One region of the Brevibacillus humidisoli genome, then DNA from elsewhere that is predicted to be linked to it. Evidence: riboswitches for the same ligand, from Rfam matches in the RefSeq annotation. Region 1 holds a riboswitch; each other region holds the start of a gene.

Region 1 (7,859 bases):
TGTCGATCAACATTCCTTCCGGCACCTGGATATAGCCCAGTTCCTGGCCGATCAGGAACACCTTTTCCATACTGCGGCCAATCACCGCAATCTTGCGGTCCACGCTCATCGCGGCTTCTACTACCTGCTGCAACCGATGCACATTGGAGGCAAATGTGGCGAGGATGATCCGCCCTCTCGCCTTGGCGATCACTTCCTGTATGCCCTCGCCTACAGCCCGCTCCGACATCGTAAAGCCCGGCCGTTCGCTATTGGTGCTGTCTGACAACAAGGCCAGCACATCGCCGTTGCCGATCTTGGCCATTTTGGCAAAATCGGTCGAAGGGCCAACCGGCGTCATATCCAGCTTGAAGTCACCGGTGTGCACCACCGTACCTTCCGGTGTCTCTACCGCGATCCCAAACGAGTCGGGGATACTGTGATTGGTCCGGAAGAACGAGACGGACAGATGACGGAAGGGCACGACTGTCTCATCCGTGACGGTAACCAGCTCGACGTCGCTGAGCATCCGATGCTCCTCCAGCTTCGACTTGACCAGTCCCAGCGTCAGTCGGCCGCCATAGACCGGCATGTTGATCTGCTTCAACACATAAGGAATAGCCCCGATGTGGTCCTCATGTCCGTGAGTGAGAAACAATCCCTTGATTTTATCTTGATTGTCCACCAGGTAGGAAACGTCGGGGATCACCAGATCGACACCGAACATCTCATTTTCCGGAAACTTGACGCCGCAGTCGATCACCACGATCTCATCCAGATATTCGATGCAGTACATGTTTTTGCCAATCTCCCCGAGTCCACCCAGCGCAAATATTTTTACTTCACTCAATCGTACTCCTCCTACTTGGTTCGTCTAGGTTCGTTCAGCTTCTTTTCTCTTTCACAAAAAATATCAGCCGTCCACCTGTCTTATCTTTATTGTATTATAGCTGGTCACTCCTGTCTTGCCAAACTTGCCGAACCGGTTGGGAAAAAGGGATTCATTGCGCTCAGGAACAGAGAGGGAAGTCATCAAGACCGACTGGGGGAGAGAGAAAGGATAACGCTAAAAATTAAGAACAACGCGCTGTTAGAAAACGAATGACCGCAGTCGAACATCATCCGCGTCTGTTTTCACGATCGGACGAGTCACTTGTTAATCAGAAATCCGATGAATGCGAACATACTCAGGATAACCAAAAAGCCGCAGTTCCCCCCATCCTGACCAAGGGAAAACGGCGGCGTTATTCATCAAATGACGACTATTCTTCGACGAGTTGTTTAATATCCAACTTCAATTCTTCGAGATCCAAGTCAGAGGCCATTCCGTGCAGTTTTCGCAGATTGCTCTCACCGTCGATCAAAAACGTATACATGGAATGATCGTAGAGACCCTGCTTGTTCTTCTGAATGTAGACGCCGAACATGTCCGCCACCTGCTTGATCTCTTGCTGACCGCCGCGAACGAAGTACCAGCCGCTGGTATCGGCCCCAAACGCTTCCGCGTACTTTTGCAATGCCTCTGGCGTGTCTCGCTCGTGATCAAAGGCAACGGTCACAAACACCACCTCTTTCCCGAACAACCCTTCTTTCTGCAAGTCGTCTTGCAGTTGGGCCATCAAGTGGGTAGTAGCCGGGCAAACATCTGGGCAGTTGGTGAAGATAAAGGAGACCAGCCGCACTTTTCCCGCGGTATCGTCGAAGTTGAACGTATCGCCGTTCATGTTTTGCAAGGTGAAGTTGTCCATCTGCTTTAACACCGGGATAGGTTCTATGGACCAGACCAGCTTGTACATCAATACACCTGCCAGTGCAATTACCATCACAGCGGCAAACAGGAGCATTTTGTATTTTTGCCAAAAACTTGGGGCGTGCTGCTGCCCATCGTTGATTCCACTCATTTGTTTACCCCCTCATACTTCTCTACATGTTGATTGTATCGTGAGCCAGCCGATTGTTCTGTGTCAAGGTTGTGACGGTTTCGAGCTGATCAAACATCATTCCTTACAACAGGCGGGCAAAAACAGCAATCGAAAAGAAATCACAATGTCTCAGTCACGCTATAATGTAGGAAGTCCTACACATGCGTACATAACGATATTATCATGTCGAGGTGATTTCACATGGCAACCAGAGCAGAAAAAATTTTCGTCAACCTGCCAGTCAAAGACCTGAATCGAACGATGGACTTCTTCAGCAAGGTAGGGTTCGAATTCAACCCCCACTTCACCGATGAAAAGGCAGCATGCATGGTCATCAGTGATCATATCTTTGCCATGCTGCTGGTTGAGGAGTTTTTTCAAACGTTCACCAAAAAAGAGATTTGCGATGCAACCAAAAGCACAGAAGTGTTGGTAGCCTTGTCTGCTGAAAGCAAGGAACAGGTGGACGAGATCGTGAACAAGGCCCTGGCGGCTGGCGCAACGCCTTCGAAAGATCCGGTCGACCATGGATTTATGTATGAATGGGGCTTTCAGGATATCGACGGTCACCTGTGGGAATTGATCTATATGGATGAAAGTGCAGTAAGTCAAGAGCAGCAGTAAGCGTGATAGAAAGAGTATGGTTGCGCCAAATAGAGAAAAACCACCTATGCCAAGGTGGTTTTTCTTATCGCCCTCTACTTCTCGACTTCGCCGTTCCAGGCAAGCATCCCGCCCGCCATGTTCTCCGCCTGATAACCGAACTGCTGCACGTACGCCGTCGCATTCCAACTGCGGGCGCCGCTGCGGCAAACCATCACAATCGGTGTTTCCTTGTCTAGCTCCTCTAGGCGCACGGGCAGTGTCGCCAGTGGTATCAATGTCGCTTGCGGGATATGTCCTTCCTCCCACTCATGCGGTTCGCGCACATCGATGATTTGCAGCTTGTCGCCCCGGTTGATTCTTTCCTGCAGTTCTTCCGGAGTGATCTCTTTTACCTCAGCATCCATCGTAATCCTCCTTCGGGGGGTCTTGCTTTTCTCATCATAGCATAAGCTGCCCCCGGGGTGAAAATGCTTAGAGTCTTTCCAAGTCAGGTTGTTTTCTATCAAAAAGTTTTTTACCCTTTTCTGTCACAAAAAAGGGCAGCCTGGATCAAATAAATAGTCCAAGCGCTTGGGCATCACCGAACTATATAGAGATAAGGCGGGGCTCAAATGTTTTTTCCTTCAGACGATTCTGCTGATCAGGCCGCGAGGAAAAAAGCGAATCGAACGATCAAGACGTTCAGGAAAAGCATGATTCATTTCATGATCAGCGTGTTCCTCATCATCTTATGCGTGATCAGCGTCGGCATGGGAGCATGGAGCCAAAGGGAAGAGGCAACAACTAGCCCGATCTTCTACCAGGACAAAGCACTGGTCCTGATCTACCATCAGATCGTATCAGATGAGAGCCCGGCCAAAGGGAACCCCAGCACCGTTACCGTTGGGCTGTTCCGGGAACATCTCCACTTGTTGAAAAAAGAAGGGTTTCAAATCGATGCCAGCTCTGACCCAGCCTTTGTTTCTAGAGGGCAAACAGCGTACGGAAACGATGGACGAGTATCGTGCCCGCATTAAAAGCGATCTCGATTTTATGAACAAACGACTGGAACAAGAACTGGGACCGCAGCCCAAACTGCTGGCTTTTCCTTTCGGTGCCTACAACGATCAAGTGATCAGCATCGGACGAGAACTGGGAATCGAATTGTTTTTTACGACCAAGGAGGGGATCAACACGCCGGGAAACGGGGAAGTGTACCGGATCAATGCAGGAGAGTCGGAAATGTCTGGCTCCAGGTTGCTCGCCAAGCTGAAAGCACAAGTGAAACGTTGACGACGGGCTAACGATGCATCATAGCTCGTCCCATAATCTACTGGGTTCCTCATTTCTGATTGACAGCATGGCAACACTCCCCTATAATGTGAAAATACAAAAGAAAAAAAGTTTTCATCCAGAGCGGCGGAGGGACTGGCCCTATGAAGCCCAGCAACCGGCATGGCGACATGCAAGGTGCTAATTCCTGCAGAATCAGTGGATTCTGAGAGATGAACGTGCGACCGGACTCGTGTGCGAGAGCCTTCTTCTACTCAGAAGAAGGCTTTTTTGATGCAACCAATCAGAAGGAGTGATCGATGATGTCAGATCAAAACTGGAACCTGGAAACATTGGCCCTGCATGGGGGACAACAGCCTGACCCGGCTACCGGCTCGCGAGCCGTACCGATCTACCAAACCAGCTCTTATGTTTTCCGTGATACGGAGCATGCGGCCAACTTGTTTGCACTCAAGGAGTTTGGCAACATCTACAGCCGCATCATGAACCCGACGCAGGACGTGTTTGAACAGCGTGTCGCGCTGCTGGAGGGCGGTGTTGGTGCACTGGCCACTTCCTCTGGGCAAGCGGCGATTACCTTTTCCATCCTCAACATCGCCCACGCCGGTGACGAAATCGTCTCTTCCAGCAGCTTGTACGGCGGGACCTACAACCTGTTTGCCCATACCCTGCCCAAGTTTGGCATCAAAGTTCATTTCGCTGACCAAGCCAATCCCGACAACTTCAGGGAGAAGATCAACGAGAAAACAAAAGCGATATTCTGCGAAACGATCGGCAATCCCCGTATCGATGTAGCCGACCTGACCGCTATTGCTGAGATAGCCCATGCACACGGGATTCCTCTGATCGTTGACAACACCTTTGCTTCCCCTGCACTTTGCCGGCCCTTTGAATACGGCGCCGACATCATCGTCCACTCCACAACCAAGTTCATCGGCGGCCACGGCACATCTATCGGCGGAATTATTGTCGACTCCGGCAAGTTCGACTGGAACAACGGCAAGTTTCCAGGGCTGACCACACCCGATCCGACGTATCACGGTGTTGTCTACACGGAAGCAGTCGGCAATCTCGCCTACATCATCAAAGCACGCGTGCAATTGATGCGCGACATCGGGGCCGCTCCGTCTCCGTTCAACTCGTTTTTGTTCCTGCAGGGCTTGGAGACGCTCCATCTGCGTATGGAACGACACAGCCAAAACGCGCTGGCTGCTGCCAAGTTCCTCCATGCCCATCCTCTGGTGGAATGGGTGAATTACCCCGGCCTGGAAGGTGATGCGCAATACGAACGGGCCCAGAAATACTTGCCAAAAGGGCAGGGCGCGATTCTTACCTTTGGGATCAAAGGGGGAGTGAAAGAAGGGCAAAAACTGATTGAATCGGTCAAACTCTTCTCCCATTTGGCCAATGTCGGTGACAGCAAGTCGCTGATCATTCATCCGGCCAGCACGACACACCAGCAGTTAACGGATGAAGAGCAGCGGAAAGCAGGCGTCACCCCTGAGATGGTTCGTCTCTCCGTGGGAACGGAATCGATCGACGATATTTTGGCGGATCTGGATCAGGCACTGCAGGCCGCTATCCAGTAAACCGGCTAGACCTGCCAGCATAGGCGACGGACCAAACATACCAACTACCAACATATACTACGAAAACACCGACCAAAAAGCCCCTGTTACCGGCAGTGTTCCGGCGTGACAGGGGCTTTGGGTTTCGCTGTGTATCTATTGGTGCTGCATCCGTTCGTGCTGTATCCGTTCATGTATCCGTAGGCTCTGTATTTGTTGGTGCTGCAGTCATTCATGATGTATCTGTAGTGCTGCATGTGGCCAAAGGAAGGGCTATTCCCTCACTCCTCTATTTCTCCCCCTGTTGCCTACACGCAGCACAAACCAGCGGACAAACACAGGCAGTATCGTCACGATGAAAAGAACGCGAAACAGTTGAAAGGCCGTCACAAGAAGCGGATCAGCGTCTGTGGCGATTGCTGTCAGGCTCATCTCTGCAAGACCGCCAGGTGCTGTCGCCAAGATACTGGTGATCAGATCGATCCCAGCGGTGTAAGAAAGGATGGCCGCCAGCGAGAAGCTCATCAACAGCAGGAGCAGCGAGAACAGCAAAGCCCAGATACAGAGTTTGCGGTAGTGAATCACTTCCTCTCGCTTAAACTCCACCCCGATGCTCATCCCGATCAACAATTGGGCACTGCTCACCAGAATTCCCGCCAATGCGTGTCTCTCCCCGACCAACGTACTGAACAGGGAAATGGCCATAGTAAGAAAGAAAGGGCCTAGCAAAAACGGGGCAGGTACGGACAGGCGTGCGGCTAGTGCTGCTGCTGCCACGCCAATAAGCAGAAGAATAACGGTTTGGACCCCTCCCAGTGTCTGATTGACCGGTGCTGCTGGCGGCAGGACACCGTGATGGGAGAGCAGCATCACCAGAAAAGGAGTCAAGACGACGATGATCATGACACGAATGGAGTGAAACATCGAAATGATCTGTAGATTGCCTCCCTGACTCTGCCCTAGAGAGACCATCTCCGACAGGCCGCCCGGAATATTGCTAAATACCGCTGTTGTCAGATCTACTTTGTGTACCTTATAGAGCACCCATGCACTTAACAGGCCAAATGCCAGCGTAATCACGGTTGCCAGAACCATCTCTCCGATATGCTCTGCCATCGTCTGCCAGATACTCGGCGTGATCCTCAGACCCAAGGTGACCCCGACGATAATTAGACCCATCCTGCGGAACCAGGCGGGCACCCAGAGACGATCAAACCCAAGAATGACGCAGACGACCAGTGAAATCAGCGGCCCAAGCAGCCAAGGCAGGGGGGAATGAAGTGTCCAGAACAGGGTTCCTCCCGCCATCGCCACCAAACATGTGATGATGAACCGCACTCCGCGTGGAGACTGATTGAACCGTACGTAGAGATGTTGGAGTGACATATCATTACCTCAACTGTCGTTTTGATTAGTGATTTCCTCGTTTGGATAAACATTTGTGACAGATGTTCTCTACATTTGAAACAGTTCGATTTTATCAAATCTGCCGCATGTTTTCTACGCAGACACCAGATTTCTCCAATAGCAGTCTCTGAGAAAAAAAAGAGAAACCAGACACAGCCGGTTTCTCATCAGAAATGCTTTCCCTATCTATCGCCTCGTTCTCCCCCAGTGACGCTTTCTGTTTGAGAGAAAGGCTTCCCTTCCCTCTCCTGGCGGCTCTCTCAAGACGGGCTCTCTGTCTTCGACAACCTCTTCCATTCCTTCAGTTCCAAACGGCGAACCTTCTCCACAACATGAGGGTCATGGTTGGCCATTTGCCAGGCTTCTTCATACGTGTCGGCGATGTAGATGACCAACCCGCCCGATCCATCTGCAAAGGGACCCCTGCCAAAAACTTTTCCCTGCTGATCGAGCTTATCCAGGTAAGCGATGTGGCGCGGGAGCACCTCTTTGTTTTTTTCCGGATCCAGCATATGCAAAATGGCCGCATAATACGCCATGCTCACTTCCTCCTACAGAACGTGATCAGTTTCGGTTCCAGATGACCAACTTCAATTCCGTCATTTCTTCCACCGCATACTTGAGTCCCTCTCGACCGACTCCGCTCTCCTTCACCCCGCCGTATGGCATATGGTCCACGCGGAATGTAGGGATGTCGTTGATCAACACACCCCCGACGTGCAGTTGTTCCGCTGCTGTCAACGCCAGGTGAACGTTTTCGGTATAGATCCCTGCTTGCAGCCCAAAGCGTGAGTCGTTTACGAGGTCAATCGCTTCCTGGGCGGACGATACCTTATTGATCAATACGATGGGAGCGAACACTTCCTGGCAGGAAACGCTTAGGGCAGCATCTGCTTTCAGCAGCACGGTCGGAAGCAGGACATTTCCTTCTGCCGTACCGCCCGCAGCGACGACCGCTCCCCCTTGCTTCGCTTCCTCAATCCAGTTGAGACAGCGCTGTACATCTCCAGGAGTAATCAATGCAGACAGTTCTGTCTTCGGGTCAAGCGGGTCGCCGATCACCAGCTTTTTGGTCTCTGCCACGAACTTTTCCACGAACTGGTCA
Region 2 (7,859 bases), 1.6 Mb from region 1:
TACCTGATAATGCTTTGTCGTCACGATGTGCTTGATCTGTTTTTGTGGAAAAGAGACGGGATGGCCGCTCAAAAACCGCTGGAGGTAGAGAGAAAAGAGATAACTTAATAGCTTGGTCGAATCATCGGCAAACTGCAGATGCAAGTGGTACTCGCATTCCCCCAGCCATTGCAGGATCGCGTCGGGAGTAGGAATGTCTCCCCGGCCTGCAAGCAGTTCCTGGATCAACCGTTCTTGACCATCATGCAGCAGAGAATGTACGGATTGACTTAACAGATTGCGGATCGTCAATTCACTCCCGCTGATCCGATATCCATCCGTGTGCGAGTAGGAGAGTCGCAGCCCCTGCCGTTCTACTTCCTTTTTGATGTGCTTGATATCATGTAAAGTGGTATTGCGGCTGACACCAGTCTTCTCCATGCACTCGCGTGTGGTAATTCGTTCATCGGTCAGGAGCAGATAGAAAAGCAAATAGAGCTGCCTTTCACCTGGGCGCAAAGCAGATAGATCGAAGCTTTTTGTTCCCGTGATCCGAGCTATCGCTTGCTTCCTGCTGTCGTCGAAATAAAACCCTTTTGCATAGATGTACGGTACGGCTGGCAAACCAGATTGTTTGAGCCAATCGTTGATTTTCCCGATGTCGTAGTATAATGTTCTACGAGAAATCGAGAAATGTTCCATCAATTCCTTGACTGACACGTAGTGATGGGACTGCAGTAGATACTGCAAGATTTGCATTGCTCTTTTGTCTAACATGGTGGCCACCTTTAGCACAAAATCATGCACAATCTGCTGCTTGCACAGATGGTAGAACATCTGTTTATACTACTACTTTACTATATGGGGCATTTGTATTGTCAGACCGAATGTTACCAAGCAGACTTGTGCAAAAATTGTTCCCTGGATACTAATGGGAAACGGCAGTTGTAGAATGAATAGGTGTGAAAGAAGCCAGCGAAACGGGTTGAAAAAGAAGCAGGTTAGTCTCGCGACAAGTGCGGAACAAGCAGATATCCTGCTATACCTAGTTGTGAGATCATCTTGTTTTTTGCGAACTTAGGATCTCAGGTGAATATTGCGGCTGTGTGTACGTCTTCATATAAGCAGACCATATTGTCAGTTAAGGAGAAGATATCGTCTGCGAGTTTGAATTCCCGCATAAAAGAAGAGAAGAGGCAGTTGCCTGCTGTCTGGAGGATGAAGCCGGCCAATAGGCAGCAATCCAGGAAAAGCGAGGAGGGTCAGCGGTGACCAAAGATCTATCCAAATACGTCGGATACACATTTGAGCCGTATGCGTATCGCGTAGAAGCAGGAAAAATCCGCGAGTTTGCACTTGCGATCGGCGATGACAACCCGATTTACCATGACAGAGATGTTGCCCAGCAGTCAGGCTTTCGCGACATCCCTCTACCCCCTACATTTTCTACCGTGATCGAGATGTGGGCAGGACCCAGTTTCGAACATTTGATAGAAGTGTTAGAGCTGGACCCGCTTCGCGTGCTGCACGGAAAACAACGGTACGATTACGGCAGTGTGATCTGCGCGGGTGATGAGATCACCGCCTGCTCACGGATTGTCGCTGCCGAGTCGAAAAGCAGAATGAACCTGTTCACATTGGTGACAGAGTATGCCAATCAGCAGGGAGAACAAGTACTGAGAGCTGAGTCGGTGATCATCGAGATGCAGGAGAGAATGAGAGCGAAGGAGGGAAAAGGATGAAAGAACTGCCCATCCTACATAAGCAAGCGATTACCCACACCCAATTAGTCCGCTACGCCGGTGCCTCTGGTGATTTCAACCCGATTCATACGGTTGTACCCGTAGCCAAACAGGCTGGACTGCAAGATGTCATCGCCCATGGGATGCTGGTGATGGGGTTCGCGGGACAGGCGCTGACAGAGTGGTTCCCCCGTCAGTATTTGCGCAGTTTCCAAGTGCGGTTTTCGCGAATGACCTATCCAGGCGAGCAGTTGTCTGTGAGTGGTCAACTAGTGGAGTCGATGGTCCGCGATGGTGAGGAACGCTGGCTCGGCGAGCTGATCGTGACCAACCAGACGGGTGAAGCAAAGCTGAAAGGAACCTTTGAAGTATGGAAAGGTGAACCAGAAGGTTCGGAGAACTTACCATTAATTCCCTAGAAAATTGATTCACATTTTTACCGTTATTAGAAATAGAAGCCTTCTCCTCCTCGGGAAAAAGGTTGTCGACAGTCCCACCCAAATACGCGCAGACCGGGTGGGGCCTTTTTGTGGGACCGAAGACATACAGATATGTAAAATCAGGAAAAAAACACATTATATGAAAAGGGTTGATAAAATCATATTTTCATTTAAAATGAAAAAGAAGTTCATAGAAAGACCCCTTATTATGAGTGGTGGAGGGACTGGCCCGATGAAACCCGGCAACCCACTGGAAGGCAAACTTTCAGGAAGGTGCCAATTCCTGCAGGCATACGACCTGGCAGATAAGGGAGAGCGGTGCAGATGCGATCCTCTTCCCTGTCAGCAGGGGAGAGGTTTTTTCGTATTCTTTTACACTTACACAACAAGGAGAGAAGCAGTCATGAAGAGAGTATTTTTGCTGCTGTGTCTGTTTGCCTTGGCCTTGGCTGGCTGTGGCGGCGGCGGGCAGCCAGCGGACTCCAGCCAGTCGCAATCGGCAGAAGGAGATCGAGGCCAAGATCAGCCGAAGAAACGGATCGCCCTGGTGCTCCCGGAAAAAATCGGCGTCAATCCGTTCTTCCAGCAGATGGATGAAGGGGTTAAGAAAGCGGCTGAGGAGTTTGGACTGGAGGCAAAAACAATTGAGGCGACCGATCCCAACGCGTTCGAAGAAAACCTGCGGGTTGCGGTGGCTGAACAGTACGATTTGGTTATTACGGCTACCTTTCAGGCAGAAGATGCTTTGAAAAAAGTGGCGACAGAAAATCCGGACCGTCAGTTTGCGATCATCGACACGGTCATTGATCTGCCCAACGTGCGCAGCGTCTCATTCCGCGAGCACGAAGCGGCATACCTGATGGGGGCTGCCGCCGGACTGGCGACCAAGACAGGAAAAGTGGGAATGGTAGCAGCGATGGATATTCCACTGTTGAAAAAATATACGGTTGGCTTCGAGGAAGGTCTGAAAGCGACCAATCCGGATGCGGAGTTCCTGTTGAACTACGTAGGCAGCTTTGAAGATCCGGCAAAAGCGAAAGAATTGGCGCTGCTGCAGCATTCACAAGGTGCTGATTTTATTGCAGGGGCCGCTGCTGTAGGCGATCTGGGCGTGTTCGAAGCGGCCAAGGAGAAAGGGTTTTACACAGCCGGCCAAGACATAGACCGTACGGAAGTGGACCCGGAACATGTCGTCTTGTCACAACTAAAGGGTACCGATGTAGCGGCGTATGAGACGGTAAAAGATTTTGTCAACGGCACGTTTACACCAGGGGTGGTCGATTACGGATTGAAAGAGAAAGGCGTTGGTCTCACTTTCGTCACCCACGAAAGCAAGTCTCCGCTCCATCCGTTTATCGGCGAAGAGACGATCGCCAAAGTGAAAGAAATCAATGACGAGATCGTCTCTGGCAAGCGTGAGGTCCCCGACCCGCTGAAAAACTAGATCGGGCAAACCGGCTACCCACCGTAGTCGGTTTCCTCTTTTCTCGACAAAGGGGTGACACTGTGTGACTGTTTTACTGGAAATGGAGAACATCACCAAGCTGTATGGCACGTTTGCCGCCAATCAGCAGGTTAGCTTTTCCCTCAGACAAGGGGAGATCCACGCGATCGTGGGGGAGAATGGAGCGGGCAAAACAACGCTGATGCGCATGTTGTACGGCATGGAAAAGCCGACAGATGGCACCATCCGGATCAACGGAGAAGTGAAGCGGTTTGACAGCCCGGCAGACGCGATCAAAAGCGGGATCGGCATGGTTCACCAGCACTTCATGCTGTTTCCCACTTTCACGGTGGCAGAAAATATCGTGATCAGTCAGGAACCGGCAAAAGGGGTCTGGTTTGACCGGAAAAAGGCGGCCGCTCAGGTGAAGGAGCTCTCGGAAAAGTACCGGATGAGCGTCGATCCCCACAAGAAGGTCTGGGAGTGCACCCTGGGCATGCAGCAACGTGTGGAGATTCTCAAGGTCCTCTACCACGGTGCCGATATCGTGATTCTCGATGAGCCTACGGCCGTGTTGACGCCGCTGGAGGTAAAAGAGCTGCTGGTTACACTGAAACATCTCGCTCAGCAAGGAAAAAGCGTCATCCTGATCACGCACAAACTGCACGAGGTGATGGAAGTGGCCGATCGTATCACGGTGCTGCGGGGTGGACAGGTTACGGGGACGCTGAAAACAGCGGAGACAAACGTGGAGGAACTCTCCCGGTTGATGGTCGGCCGCGACATCGCTGAGATCCAGCGCAGCGAACGGCCGCGAGGTGATGTGCTGCTTGCGGTAAACGAACTGTTTATCCGCGGCAACTCGGGGAAACCGCTGTTGGACCGTGTCAGTTTTCGCGTCCATGCTGGTGAGATTGTCGGGATTGCCGGTGTGTCCGGCAACGGTCAGTCAGAACTGATACAGGTCATCACCGGTCTGCGCAAGGCAGACCAGGGAGACGTTTACCTGCTCGGACAACCGATCACCAACGCACCGGTGCGCAGCATTCGACAGCAGGGTATGGCCCACATCCCGGAAGATCGTTATCTGTTGGGAGCAGCCAAGGACGGCAGTATCGTCGAAAATGCGATCTTGCATCAGTACGTGCAGCCGCTCTACCGGCGCTTTGGCCTGCTCAGGCAGAAGCGGCTCCAGCAGTTGACCGAGCGCTGGGTGAAACAGTTTGCTGTCAAAACCAACTCACTGTATGAAAAAGCGCAGCATCTGTCAGGGGGGAACCTGCAGAAGCTGATCGCCGCCAGAGAGATCGGACAGGAGACGCCTTTTTTGCTAGCGGCTGAGCCGACCCGTGGCGTAGACATCGGGGCCATGGAGTTTATTCATGCCCAGCTGCTAAAAAAGCGGGAGCAGGGTGACGCGATCCTGCTCGTCTCATCGGAATTGTCAGAAGTGATGGCCTTGTCCGACCGCATCCTGGTGATGTACGAAGGCAGAGTTGTCGGGGAGTTGGACAGTCGGGAAGCGACGGAAGAAGCGATCAGCCTGTTGATGGCGGGAGGAGGAGCACGATGAGAACGAAAGAACTAGCTTTTGCCCTGCTCCATCCGCTGCTGGCCGTATGCGTCGGGCTGCTCGCCGGTGCCCTTGCGATCTGGGTGGTGGGTGCTTCGGTAATCGAGACGTATGCCGAACTGTGGAAAGGTGCGTTTGGCAGCTTTTACTTTTTTACCAATACGCTAACCAGAGCGACGCCGATCATCCTGATCGGATTGGGGGTGGCGCTTGCCTTTCGAGCCGGGTTTTTCAATCTCGGGGCAGAGGGCCAAATGGTGCTGGGAGCTGTGTCGGCTGCTTTAACGGCTCTCTACCTGCCAGGTCCTGGATGGGTGAAGCTGATCGCGGCCTTGTTGGCCGGGTTTCTCGCAGGAGGGCTTTGGTCGATCCTCGCTGGTTGGCTGGATGCCGCCTTCCGCTTAAATCTGTTGATTACGACCTTGCTGATGAACTATATTGCCGCCTTGTTTGCCGGTTATCTGGTGACCGAACCGTTTAAGGACACATCAGGTTCGGCAGCGATGGCACAGACGCCGATGATCGACAATACGGTCTGGCTGCCCAAGCTGTTTTCCGGCATGAGCCTGCACGCCGGTTTTCTGATCGCGGTCACGGCGGCGATCCTGCTGTACTTGATGATCCGCTCCAGCTCATTTGGCTATGAAGTGAGGGTGTTGGGATACAATCCTTCCTTTGCCGCTTACGGCGGCATCCGCCGCACACGGGTGATGCTGTGGAGCATGCTGATCAGCGGCGGGTTGGCGGGACTGGCAGGAACAGTGGAAGTATTGGGCATGCAGTATCGTTATATCGATGGCGCCTTGACCGCACCGGGGTACGCCTGGACCGGACTGATGGCCACTTTGCTGGCCAATTCTCATCCGCTGGGTACCGCTGCTGCCGGCATTCTGTTGGCTGCGTTGGAGACGGGAGCGATGGGAGTGGAACGCAATACAGAGGTGCCGCTGGAGATAGCCAGTGTGATCCAGGCTGTCCTGATCTTGTTCGTCTCGGTCAAGTTTAGCTACTCGTTCTGGAAACGGAAAAAAGGGAGGGGATCACATGGAACAACTGCTTGACCTCTCCTTGTTGAACTCAACCATCCGGATGGTGACGCCGATCCTGCTTGCCGCTCTCGGAGGAGCGCTCTGCGCCCGCGTCGGGTTGTTTAACGTGGGGCTGGAAGGGCTGATTCTGATCGGAGCGTTTTCGGCGATCGTCGGCAATCACTTTACAGGCAGCCTGCTGTTGGCCATTCTCTTTGCGGTGCTTTGTGTGGTGCTGTTTTCCCTCTTGTTTGCCTACATCACCATCGACCTCAAGGCAAACGAGATCGTCGTCGGGATCGCCCTAAACTTCCTGGCGACTGGACTGACCACGTTTGCCCTGCGCACGATCTTCGATGTCAAGGGTGCCTTTTACGACAAAAATATGGAGGGGCTGCCATCAATCGATCTGCCCATCATGGGTGACGTTCCGGTGGTGGGGACGATTCTCTCCGGACATTCGCCACTGGTCTACCTTGCCTTTGGCCTGGTTTTCGTCCTGCACATCTACCTGTTTAAGACGGTCTCTGGTTTCCGGCTGCTGGCTGCCGGTGAGAATCTGACTGCTGCCAAAAGCTTGGGGATGAAAGTTCGTCGAACCCAATACGGAGCGATCCTGGTTTGCGGTCTCTTGTGCGGATTGGCAGGTGCCCAGTTGTCGCTTGGACAGGTGACCATGTTTTCTGAGGGGATGACCGCGGGTCGCGGCTTTATCGCGCTGGTGGCGATGATGCTCGGGCAGTCTAATCCATTTGGCGTGATGGGGGCCAGTCTACTCTTTGGCTTCATGGATGCGCTCAGCATCCGTCTGCAGGGATTCTCGATCCCTACTCATTTCACCTTGATGCTGCCGTACGTGATGACGATTGCAGCGATGTTCTTCTTCCGGGACAAGAGCTATCTGCAGCTCGCACAGCGGGGCGGGGGCGGTTCGCGCTAGCGAGTGTTTGACAAGTATGGTGATTCATGGGCAGAGTGGAGTTGTGAGGCGAACCGCTGCCCCGCTTTAGAACAACTCCACACGAGAGAGGAGGCGGTAGCAGATGAACAAAGCAGAGCGGATCAAGCGGATGAAGGTTCCCGCCGTCGATCCGTCCCTGGCGCACCGATTGCCGCCGGGTCAGGTACTGACGGATCGGTTTCCGATCCTGCATGAAGGAGACGTGCCGACATATGACCTTGACACCTGGACACTGCGGGTCTTTGGCGAGGTAGAGCAAGAGAAAGTTTTCTCGTTCACCGATCTGATGGCGCTGTCGCAGACCCAGTCAGTCTGCGACATCCACTGCGTCACTCGCTGGTCCAAGTTTGATACCCAGTGGGAGGGCGTGCGCTTCACTGAGTTGCTGGACGTGGTGCAAGTGAAGCCGACAGCGAAGTACGTGATGCTCTACGGCGACCATGATTACACGGCCAACCTGCCGCTTCGCGAGCTGATGGGCGAGGGGATTCTCTTGGCTCACACCTATGCAGGCAAACCGCTCACCGCGAAGCACGGCTGGCCGCTGCGGCTGATCGTACCGCACCTTTACTTTTGGAAAAGTGTCAAATGGATTCGCGGGATTGAGTTTATGACCGAAGACCGCCCCGGATTCTGGGAGCAGAACGGTTTTCACAATGATGCCGATCCGTTTCGGGAGCAGCGTTTCTCTG
Region 3 (7,859 bases), 2.4 Mb from region 1:
CTCATGGCGGTACAGAGCGGCGGCCAGATCCCGAGTAGCGTAGAGGGTGGCGCCGTCCGACTTCTTGATCAGACAGGGAGGCATCTCGTATTCATCCAGGTTGACCACCAGCGCACCATTAGACTCCACCAACAGATCTTTTTCCTCAAGCAGCCGTACGACCCGATCCATCTTGTCGTTGTAAAAAGCTTCTCCGTGCGTAGAGTCAAACGATACACCGAGCAGTTTATAAATCTTCATGAATTCCTTTAGCGATTCGTCACGGAACCACTGCCACAATTGCCTTGCTTCTTCATCGCCGTCTTCCAGGCGCTTGAACCATTCCCGCCCTTGTTCTTCCAGCGATTCATCTTTTTCCGCTTCTTCGTGGAACTTGATGTAGAGCGACAGCAGTTCCTTGATCGGCTTCGCTCTTACTTTCTCTTCGTCTCCCCACCGTTTGTAGGCGACGATCAGCTTGCCAAACTGGGTACCCCAGTCACCGAGATGGTTGATGCGAACAGGACGGTAGCCGTGTTTTTCCAAAATGTTGGCAATCGCATTGCCGATCACGGTAGAGCGGAGGTGGCCCATGGAGAACGGCTTGGCGATGTTGGGGGAAGACAAGTCGATCGGTACGTTGCGCCCTTGGCCGATGCTGCGATTGCCGTAGGATGAACCTTCTTTCGCTATCGTCCCGATCACCTCGGCCGTTACCAACGAACGGTTGAGGAAGACGTTCATGTATGGTCCGACTGCTTCTACTTTGTCAAGGTAGTCGCTTTTGACCAATCCGGCCAGTTCTGCGGCTATCTGTGGAGGTGCTTTGCGCAGCACTTTTGCCAATTGGAAACACGGAAAGGCGATATCGCCCATCTGCGGATTGGGCGGTGTTTCCAGCATCTCCTCCAGCTTTTCCAGGGAAAAGTCGGCAATCTCCAACTTCTGCAGCGCAGCATGAAGGCTTGTTGCCACTTGCTGTTTGTAACTCACTACTTTCTACCATCCTTTCTTGGCTACGAGAAAAACCTCCCGCCTCCGCAAAACGAAGAGACGAGAGGTGGATTGGTTTGCTCTCGTGATGTCAGCTATGTAGCATGAGACAAATGCGGTTGATCTGCTTTATTATAGCGAACAAGCAAGGGAGTTGCAACTCTCCCTCGCTTGTGGCTTACTCGGATGAATCACTTTCGTTGGAATGCCGCTTCTCGATCTCTGCCAATTGGGAGAACAGCTTTTTGGTCAATGCTTCCTTGTCATCTGCCTGCTTCCACTCCCGTTTGTAGCGAAGCAAGGCATCCAGCATCTCCCGTTCTGCCTCCTGTTCCCTTTCTCGGTCGAAGTTTTCGCTGGGATCAAACGGGAGGATACGATCATCCGTACCTGTCCGATAATAGAGACGCTTCCAGTGCTCGGGATACTCATACGGCTGTTCTCCCAGCACGATTGCCAGTACGTCATCGGATGCGAGTGGCAGGAAGTATCGGTAATCGTCGCGACGCCCGCCTTCGGACAGGTTGATGTGGTAGAAGGAATACATCAGATAATGACGCTCCGTACCTCGTTCCTTGACCACTTGATAGGTCTCGAAGTCGGTTTGTTTCAACGACTGTACGACTTCCAGGCTGTCCAGGAATGTTTGTCTGTCCATTGTGTCGGGGAGGGACATCTTCTCTACTCCTTTTTGGCTGATGGTTCTGCTTTTACCATCAGCATAACCGTCACGAGGGGCATGGTCAACCTGAGACGGGAAAGAGCCTGAGTCTGCGTCAGGCTCTTTCCGCAACATTAGCAGTCTTTTGATTCCCCTACGATGACGAGCAGGATGAACAGAACCAGCACCAGGGCAAAACAGTTGTTAAAGATCCCGCCGCTGCAGTATGACGTACTCATTTTGTTTCTTCATCCTCCTTTCCGGTATGCTTCAGTTTATACATGAACACCTATCTTGTTGTGGGCGTTTGACCATAACCACGAAAAAAGGCTGCAATCTGCAATCCTAGGGAGATTTTGCTATTGACGGCTCTCGCATTTAGATGGTAACATACGGAAAAAGAAAAGATTATGGATGTATTCTCTTATCCAGAGAGGTGGAGGGACTGGCCCTATGAAACCTCGGCAACCGAACATCAGGTGCCAATTCCAGCAAAGCGGACGCTTTGAAAGATAAGAGAGGATTGATCATAGATGACATTCTGTCGAAGAATCCTCTTCTTATTTGCGTAAGAAGAGGATTTTTTTATTCGTCTACGAGCCAAGTCTCATGAAAAGGAGTAGAGATGGTGAAACCGACACGATTTACGGAACAACTACAGCGAAAGATCCTGGTCCTTGATGGAGCGATGGGGACCATGCTTCAGCAGGCCAATCTCAGCGCGGCCGACTTCGGTGGAGAGGAATACGAGGGGTGCAATGAGTTGTTAAACCTGACTCGTCCTGACGTGATCCGGTACATCCACGAGAAGTATCTGGAAGCGGGTGCCGATATCATCGAGACCAACACATTTGGCGCCACCAATGTGGTTCTCGCAGAATACGACGTGCAGGAGAAAGATATGGAGATCAATATCGCGGCTGCCAGGATTGCCCAGGAAGCGGCAGCAGCCTACTCAACGCCAGACTGGCCGCGCTTCGTCGCCGGTTCGATGGGACCGACGACCAAGACCCTCTCGCTGACTGGTGGTGTCACTTTTGAAGAGTTGGTCGAAGCGTATTGCCGACAGGCGAAGGGCTTGATCCTTGGAGGTGTTGACGTCCTCCTGTTGGAGACGGCGCAGGACACCTTAAACGTAAAGGCAGCAGGCATCGGGATTCGGCAGGCATTTGCCGAGTTGGAGCGGGAAGTGCCGGTGATGATCTCCGGTACAATCGAGCCGATGGGTACGACGCTGGCTGGTCAGAATATTGAGTCATTCTATATCTCCATCGAACACTTAAATCCGGTCACGATCGGGTTGAACTGCGCGACAGGGCCCGAGTTCATGCGTGATCATTTGCGTACGTTGTCACAGTTGGCGCAGTGTGGCGTCAGTTGTTACCCCAATGCCGGACTGCCCGATGAGGACGGACACTATCATGAATCGCCGCAGGGATTGGCCGCCAAAATGGCTGCCTTCGCTGAACGCGGCTGGTTGAATGTCGCTGGCGGCTGCTGTGGAACGACTCCCGAACATATCCGCGCGCTGTCAGAGGCATTAAAGGGATACAAACCGCGTGGTCAGGCTGCCCCGCATCTCAGCGCTGTCTCCGGTATCGATGTGGTGTATGTGGAGGAAGACAATCGGCCGCTGTTGGTTGGAGAGCGTACCAATGTTATCGGCTCGCGAAAGTTCCGCCAGCTGATAGCGGACGGCAAGTACGAAGAAGCGTCTGATATTGCGCGTGCCCAAGTGAAGCGCGGGGCCCAGATCATCGACATCTGTCTGGCCGACCCCGACCGGGACGAATACGCCGATATGGAGCAGTTCCTGCAATACGCGGTAAAAAAAGTAAAAGCTCCGCTGATGCTGGACTCGACTGACGCCAAGGTATTGGAGCTAGGGCTGAAGCATTCACAAGGGAAAGCGATTATCAACTCGATCAACCTGGAGGATGGAGAGGAGCGCTTTGCCCAGGTGGTCCCGCTGATCCACACATACGGTGCGGCAGTCGTAGTGGGGACGATCGACGAACAGGGGATGGCGGTTACCCGGGAGCGAAAACTGGAGGTCGCCAAACGCTCCTACGACCTGTTGGTCAATCGCTACGGGGTTCATCCACAGGATATCATCTTTGATCCGCTGGTCTTTCCGGTGGGTACAGGGGATGAGCAGTACATCGGTTCTGCACTGGAGACAGTTGAGGGGATCCGCTTGATCAAACAGGCGATGCCGGAGTGCAAGACAATCCTCGGCGTCAGCAACGTGTCATTTGGGCTGCCGCCGGCCGGTCGGGAGGTGCTGAATGCCGTCTACCTCTACCATACGACGCGAGCTGGATTGGATTACGCGATTGTCAACACGGAAAAGCTGGAACGATACGCATCGATTCCAGAGGACGAGCGTAGGCTGGCGGAAGCCCTGCTGTTTGAGACCAATGATCAGACATTGGCCTCCTTTACCGAGTTTTACCGACAGAAAAAGCAGACGGTGAAAGTGGAGACCTCTACGCTGAGCCTAGAAGAGCGGTTGGCCCGCTATGTGGTAGAAGGCTCAAAAGACGGGTTGATTCCTGATTTGGAAGAAGCGCTCAAGAAGTATGCGCCACTAGAGATCATCAATGGTCCGCTGATGGCCGGGATGGAAGAAGTGGGGCGTTTGTTTAACGACAATCAACTGATTGTTGCCGAAGTGCTGCAGAGTGCGGAAGTGATGAAGGCGTCTGTTGCCTTTCTGGAACCGTTTATGGAAAAGACGGAGAGTTCGTCAAAAGGCAAAATCCTCTTGGCCACCGTAAAAGGGGATGTGCACGATATCGGGAAAAACCTGGTGGAAATCATCCTCGGAAACAACGGTTACGAAGTCGTCAACCTGGGGATCAAGGTACCGCCGGAACAGTTGATTGCCGCCTGTCGCAGAGAACAGCCCGACTTGATTGGTTTGTCCGGACTGCTGGTGAAGTCGGCCCAGCAGATGGTGATCACCGCTCAAGATCTGCGAACGGCAGGGGTCGATGTCCCGCTGATGGTGGGTGGAGCGGCACTGACTCGCAAGTTTACGCAGACGCGGATCGCCCCGGAGTACAGTGGTGTGGTCGTCTACGCCAAAGATGCGATGGACGGACTGGAGCTGGCCAACAAGCTGCAGGACCCGCAGGCTCGGTCCCAATTGCAGCAGGCGATCCAGGAGGAGCAGGAAAAAGCGGCTGCGCAGGCAAGTGGAGGGGCAGCTCCGGGGAAAACGACTGCATCGATCAAGCGTTCTCCGATCAACCGGACCGGTCCTGTATTCACGCCGCCGGATCATGACCGACATGTCCTGCGCGACTATCCCATCAGCTATCTGCAGCCGTATCTCAACCTGCGGATGTTGCTGGGCAAACACCTGGGCGTGCGCGGCAACGTAGAGAAACTGCTCGCTGATGGTGACAAAAAGGTTACTGAGATCTACGCCGTGGTGGAAGATCTGCTCGCTTCGGCAAGAGAGTCAGGATTGATCCGGGCTCATGGCATGTACCAATTCTTTCCGGCACAGGCTGACGGTGACGATATCCTGATTTACGACCCTGCCAATACGTCTCGTGTCCTGGAGCGATTTAGTTTCCCGCGCCAGCCGTCGGAGCCTTATCTCTGCCTGTCCGACTTCTTGCGTCCGGTAGAGAGCGGCGAGATGGACTGCGTCGGGTTTCTGGCAGTAACGGCCGGACAGGGGATCCGCCATCAGGCGGAAGGGTGGAAAAATCAGGGGGAGTATCTACGCTCACACATCTTGCAGGCGCTGGCTCTCGAGCTGGCCGAGGCGTTTGCCGAGCGGATCCACCATGTGATGCGGGACGTCTGGGGCTTCCCCGATTCAGCAGACATGACCATGGCAGAGCGGTTCGGTGCCCGCTATCAAGGCATACGTGTCTCATTTGGCTATCCCGCCTGTCCCAACCTGGACGATCAAGAGAAGCTGTTCCGCTTGCTGAAGCCGGAGGATATCGGCATCCAGTTGACAGACGGATTTATGATGGATCCGGAAGCGTCTGTTTCGGCGATGGTGTTCGCCCATCCGGAAGCTCGTTATTTTAACGCTGTGCCTGTTGCAGTGGAAGCAAACGAGTAAGGGACAGACAGAAAAGGATTGTGGGGGGAAGGGAAACCATGGGGAAGAAACCACCGCTACTCGATTACCTGAAAGACAACCTGCTGATCGGCGACGGGGCGATTGCCACTCAACTGTATCAATTGGGAGTCCCGGTCGGTGTCAGTTTTGAGGAGATGTGTCTATCTAATCCCAAGCTGGTGTACGAGGTGCACGCGTCGTATTACAGAGCGGGCTCCAGACTTTTGGAAACCAATACGTTTGGGGCCAACCGGGAGAGTTTGGGCCGCTACAATCTGGAGAACAGAGTGACGCGGATCAACCGGGCTGCTGTGGCGATTGCGAAGGAAGCGGCAGAAGATGATGCCTACGTAGTCGGCAGCATCGGTTCGATCGTAGCCGGTCGGGTACTCAGCCAGCAGTTGGACGGATACCGGGATCTGTTTGAAGAACAAGCGACAGCGTTGCTGCATGCTGGTGTGGACGGTTTGATTCTAGAGACCTTTCTCGATCTTGAGGAGTTGCTGCTTGCGGTCTCTGTCGTGCGTTCGCTGACGGATGTGCCGATCATCGCTCAGTTGGCCACACTGGAAGTAGGGCGGACGCGGGACGGCTATACGTTGACAGAAGCGTTTCAGCAAGTCAGTCAGGCAGGCAGTGACATCGTCGGCTTGAATTGTCGATTGGGACCGGCTGAGGTGCTGCGTTCCTTTGAGACAACGGTGGTGCCGACAGATATACAGATATCTGCTTTCCCTAACGCCGGCAGGTTAGGTTTGTCCGATGGGGAATATGCTTACAAATCATCGCCCGAATACTTTGGCGAGAGTGCGCTGAGGCTTCGCGAGCAAGGTGTGCGCTTGATCGGCGGCTGCTGCGGCACGACACCGGCCCACGTGCAGGCGATCGCGCAAGCTATGCAGGGACTTCAGCCGCTGCCCCGCATCAATCCGCAGTTCTCACCACAGGATCGGGAGTCACTGTCGATCCGCAGTGTCAAGCAGCGGCAAAAGCCTAGTATTGTCGACCTGGTCAAACAGCGACATACGGTGATTGTTGAGTTGGACCCGCCAAAAGATTTGGACATCGATCACTACCTGCAGGGATGTTGTGAGCTGCACAAGGCAGGGGCGGATGCGATTACCCTGGCTGACAACTCGTTGGCTAATGTACGGATGAGCAACATGGCATTGGGAGCGATTATGAAGAGTCAGTTTGGAGTCGATCCGCTGGTGCATATCGCCTGCCGAGACCGCAATCTGATCGGGCAACAGTCTCATCTGATGGGTCTGCATGCGTTGGGGATCGATCAGGTGCTCGTTGTTACCGGTGATCCGTCGCGTTTTGGCGATCTGCCGGGAGCAAGCTCGGTCTTTGATGTCACATCGTTTGATCTGATCCGCATGGTCAAGCAGTTAAACGAAGGCTACTCTTTCTCTGGCCGACCATTGAAGCAACAAGCCCAGTTTATTGTTGGCGCAGCCTTTAACCCGCATGTTCGCCGCATTGAGGCAGCAGTGCAGCGGCTGGAGCGCAAGGTAGAGGCAGGGGCCGATTTTATCATGACCCAGCCAGTCTACGACAGCGAGACGATCGAACTGATTTATCAGGCGACTAAGCATATTCCGATCCCGATCTTTCTCGGGATCATGCCGCTGACAGGTTGGCGCAACGCGGAATTCCTGCATAACGAAGTCCCCGGCATCAAGCTGTCAGCGGAAGCGCTCAACCGAATGAGGCTGGTGGAAAAGGGAGAGGCAGCCCGACGCGAGGGAATCGCCATGGCCAAGGAACTTCTCGATGTAGCGATGAAGCATTTCAACGGGATCTATCTGATTACACCGTTCAACTACTATCAAATGACCGTCGAGTTGACGGAATACGTCCTAGAGAAGTCGCTGCATGAGGAGGTTACGGCGGGGAAAGTGGTTGGTTCGTGATGTTTTGCCTGTTGTGAGAGCATCACGGAGCGGCAACACCTATGCCGTTGTATAGGACGGCACCGCCAGGAGCCTGGCCGATCTGATTTTTCACTGTGCCGACGCATGCTGTTATAGTAGTAATGCAAGGACCGTCAGGGCGTTTCCTGACGGCCTTTTTATTCGCTACCCATTGCACTATCTGCCAGCAAGCCTTTGTGACGCAGTACCTCGTACA

What was found. A riboswitch is a leader RNA that binds a small molecule or an ion and turns the genes downstream of it on or off. The one in region 1 is predicted to bind S-adenosylmethionine.
Region 2: another riboswitch for S-adenosylmethionine. It lies ahead of LOK74_RS15720 (BMP family lipoprotein); the one in region 1 lies ahead of LOK74_RS23435 (homocysteine synthase).
Region 3: another riboswitch for S-adenosylmethionine. It lies ahead of metH (methionine synthase); the one in region 1 lies ahead of LOK74_RS23435 (homocysteine synthase).

The regions. Positions count from the first base shown of each region.
Region 1 covers NZ_CP087263.1:4,802,941-4,810,799, reverse strand. The annotation lists gene rnjA (ribonuclease J1) at 1-829, opposite strand, end outside; gene LOK74_RS23460 (SCO family protein) at 1,242-1,880, opposite strand; gene LOK74_RS23455 (VOC family protein) at 2,103-2,525, shown strand; gene LOK74_RS23450 (rhodanese-like domain-containing protein) at 2,600-2,911, opposite strand; gene LOK74_RS23445 (hypothetical protein) at 3,119-3,523, shown strand; gene LOK74_RS23440 (polysaccharide deacetylase family protein) at 3,498-3,779, shown strand; SAM riboswitch class I at 3,891-3,998, shown strand; gene LOK74_RS23435 (homocysteine synthase) at 4,082-5,368, shown strand; gene LOK74_RS23430 (AbrB family transcriptional regulator) at 5,621-6,733, opposite strand; gene LOK74_RS23425 (YciI family protein) at 7,015-7,293, opposite strand; gene LOK74_RS23420 (aldehyde dehydrogenase family protein) at 7,319-7,859, opposite strand, start outside.
Region 2 covers NZ_CP087263.1:3,191,976-3,199,834, reverse strand. The annotation lists gene LOK74_RS15735 (BglG family transcription antiterminator) at 1-756, opposite strand, end outside; gene LOK74_RS15730 (MaoC family dehydratase N-terminal domain-containing protein) at 1,248-1,721, shown strand; gene LOK74_RS15725 (MaoC/PaaZ C-terminal domain-containing protein) at 1,718-2,140, shown strand; SAM riboswitch class I at 2,362-2,473, shown strand; gene LOK74_RS15720 (BMP family lipoprotein) at 2,565-3,605, shown strand; gene LOK74_RS15715 (ABC transporter ATP-binding protein) at 3,670-5,178, shown strand; gene LOK74_RS15710 (ABC transporter permease) at 5,175-6,239, shown strand; gene LOK74_RS15705 (ABC transporter permease) at 6,223-7,146, shown strand; gene LOK74_RS15700 (sulfite oxidase-like oxidoreductase) at 7,250-7,859, shown strand, end outside.
Region 3 covers NZ_CP087263.1:2,267,817-2,275,675, reverse strand. The annotation lists gene argS (arginine--tRNA ligase) at 1-972, opposite strand, end outside; gene LOK74_RS11315 (hypothetical protein) at 1,151-1,648, opposite strand; gene LOK74_RS11310 (YjcZ family sporulation protein) at 1,768-1,872, opposite strand; SAM riboswitch class I at 2,055-2,152, shown strand; gene metH (methionine synthase) at 2,259-5,723, shown strand; gene LOK74_RS11300 (bifunctional homocysteine S-methyltransferase/methylenetetrahydrofolate reductase) at 5,762-7,642, shown strand; gene LOK74_RS11295 (mismatch-specific DNA-glycosylase) at 7,801-7,859, opposite strand, start outside.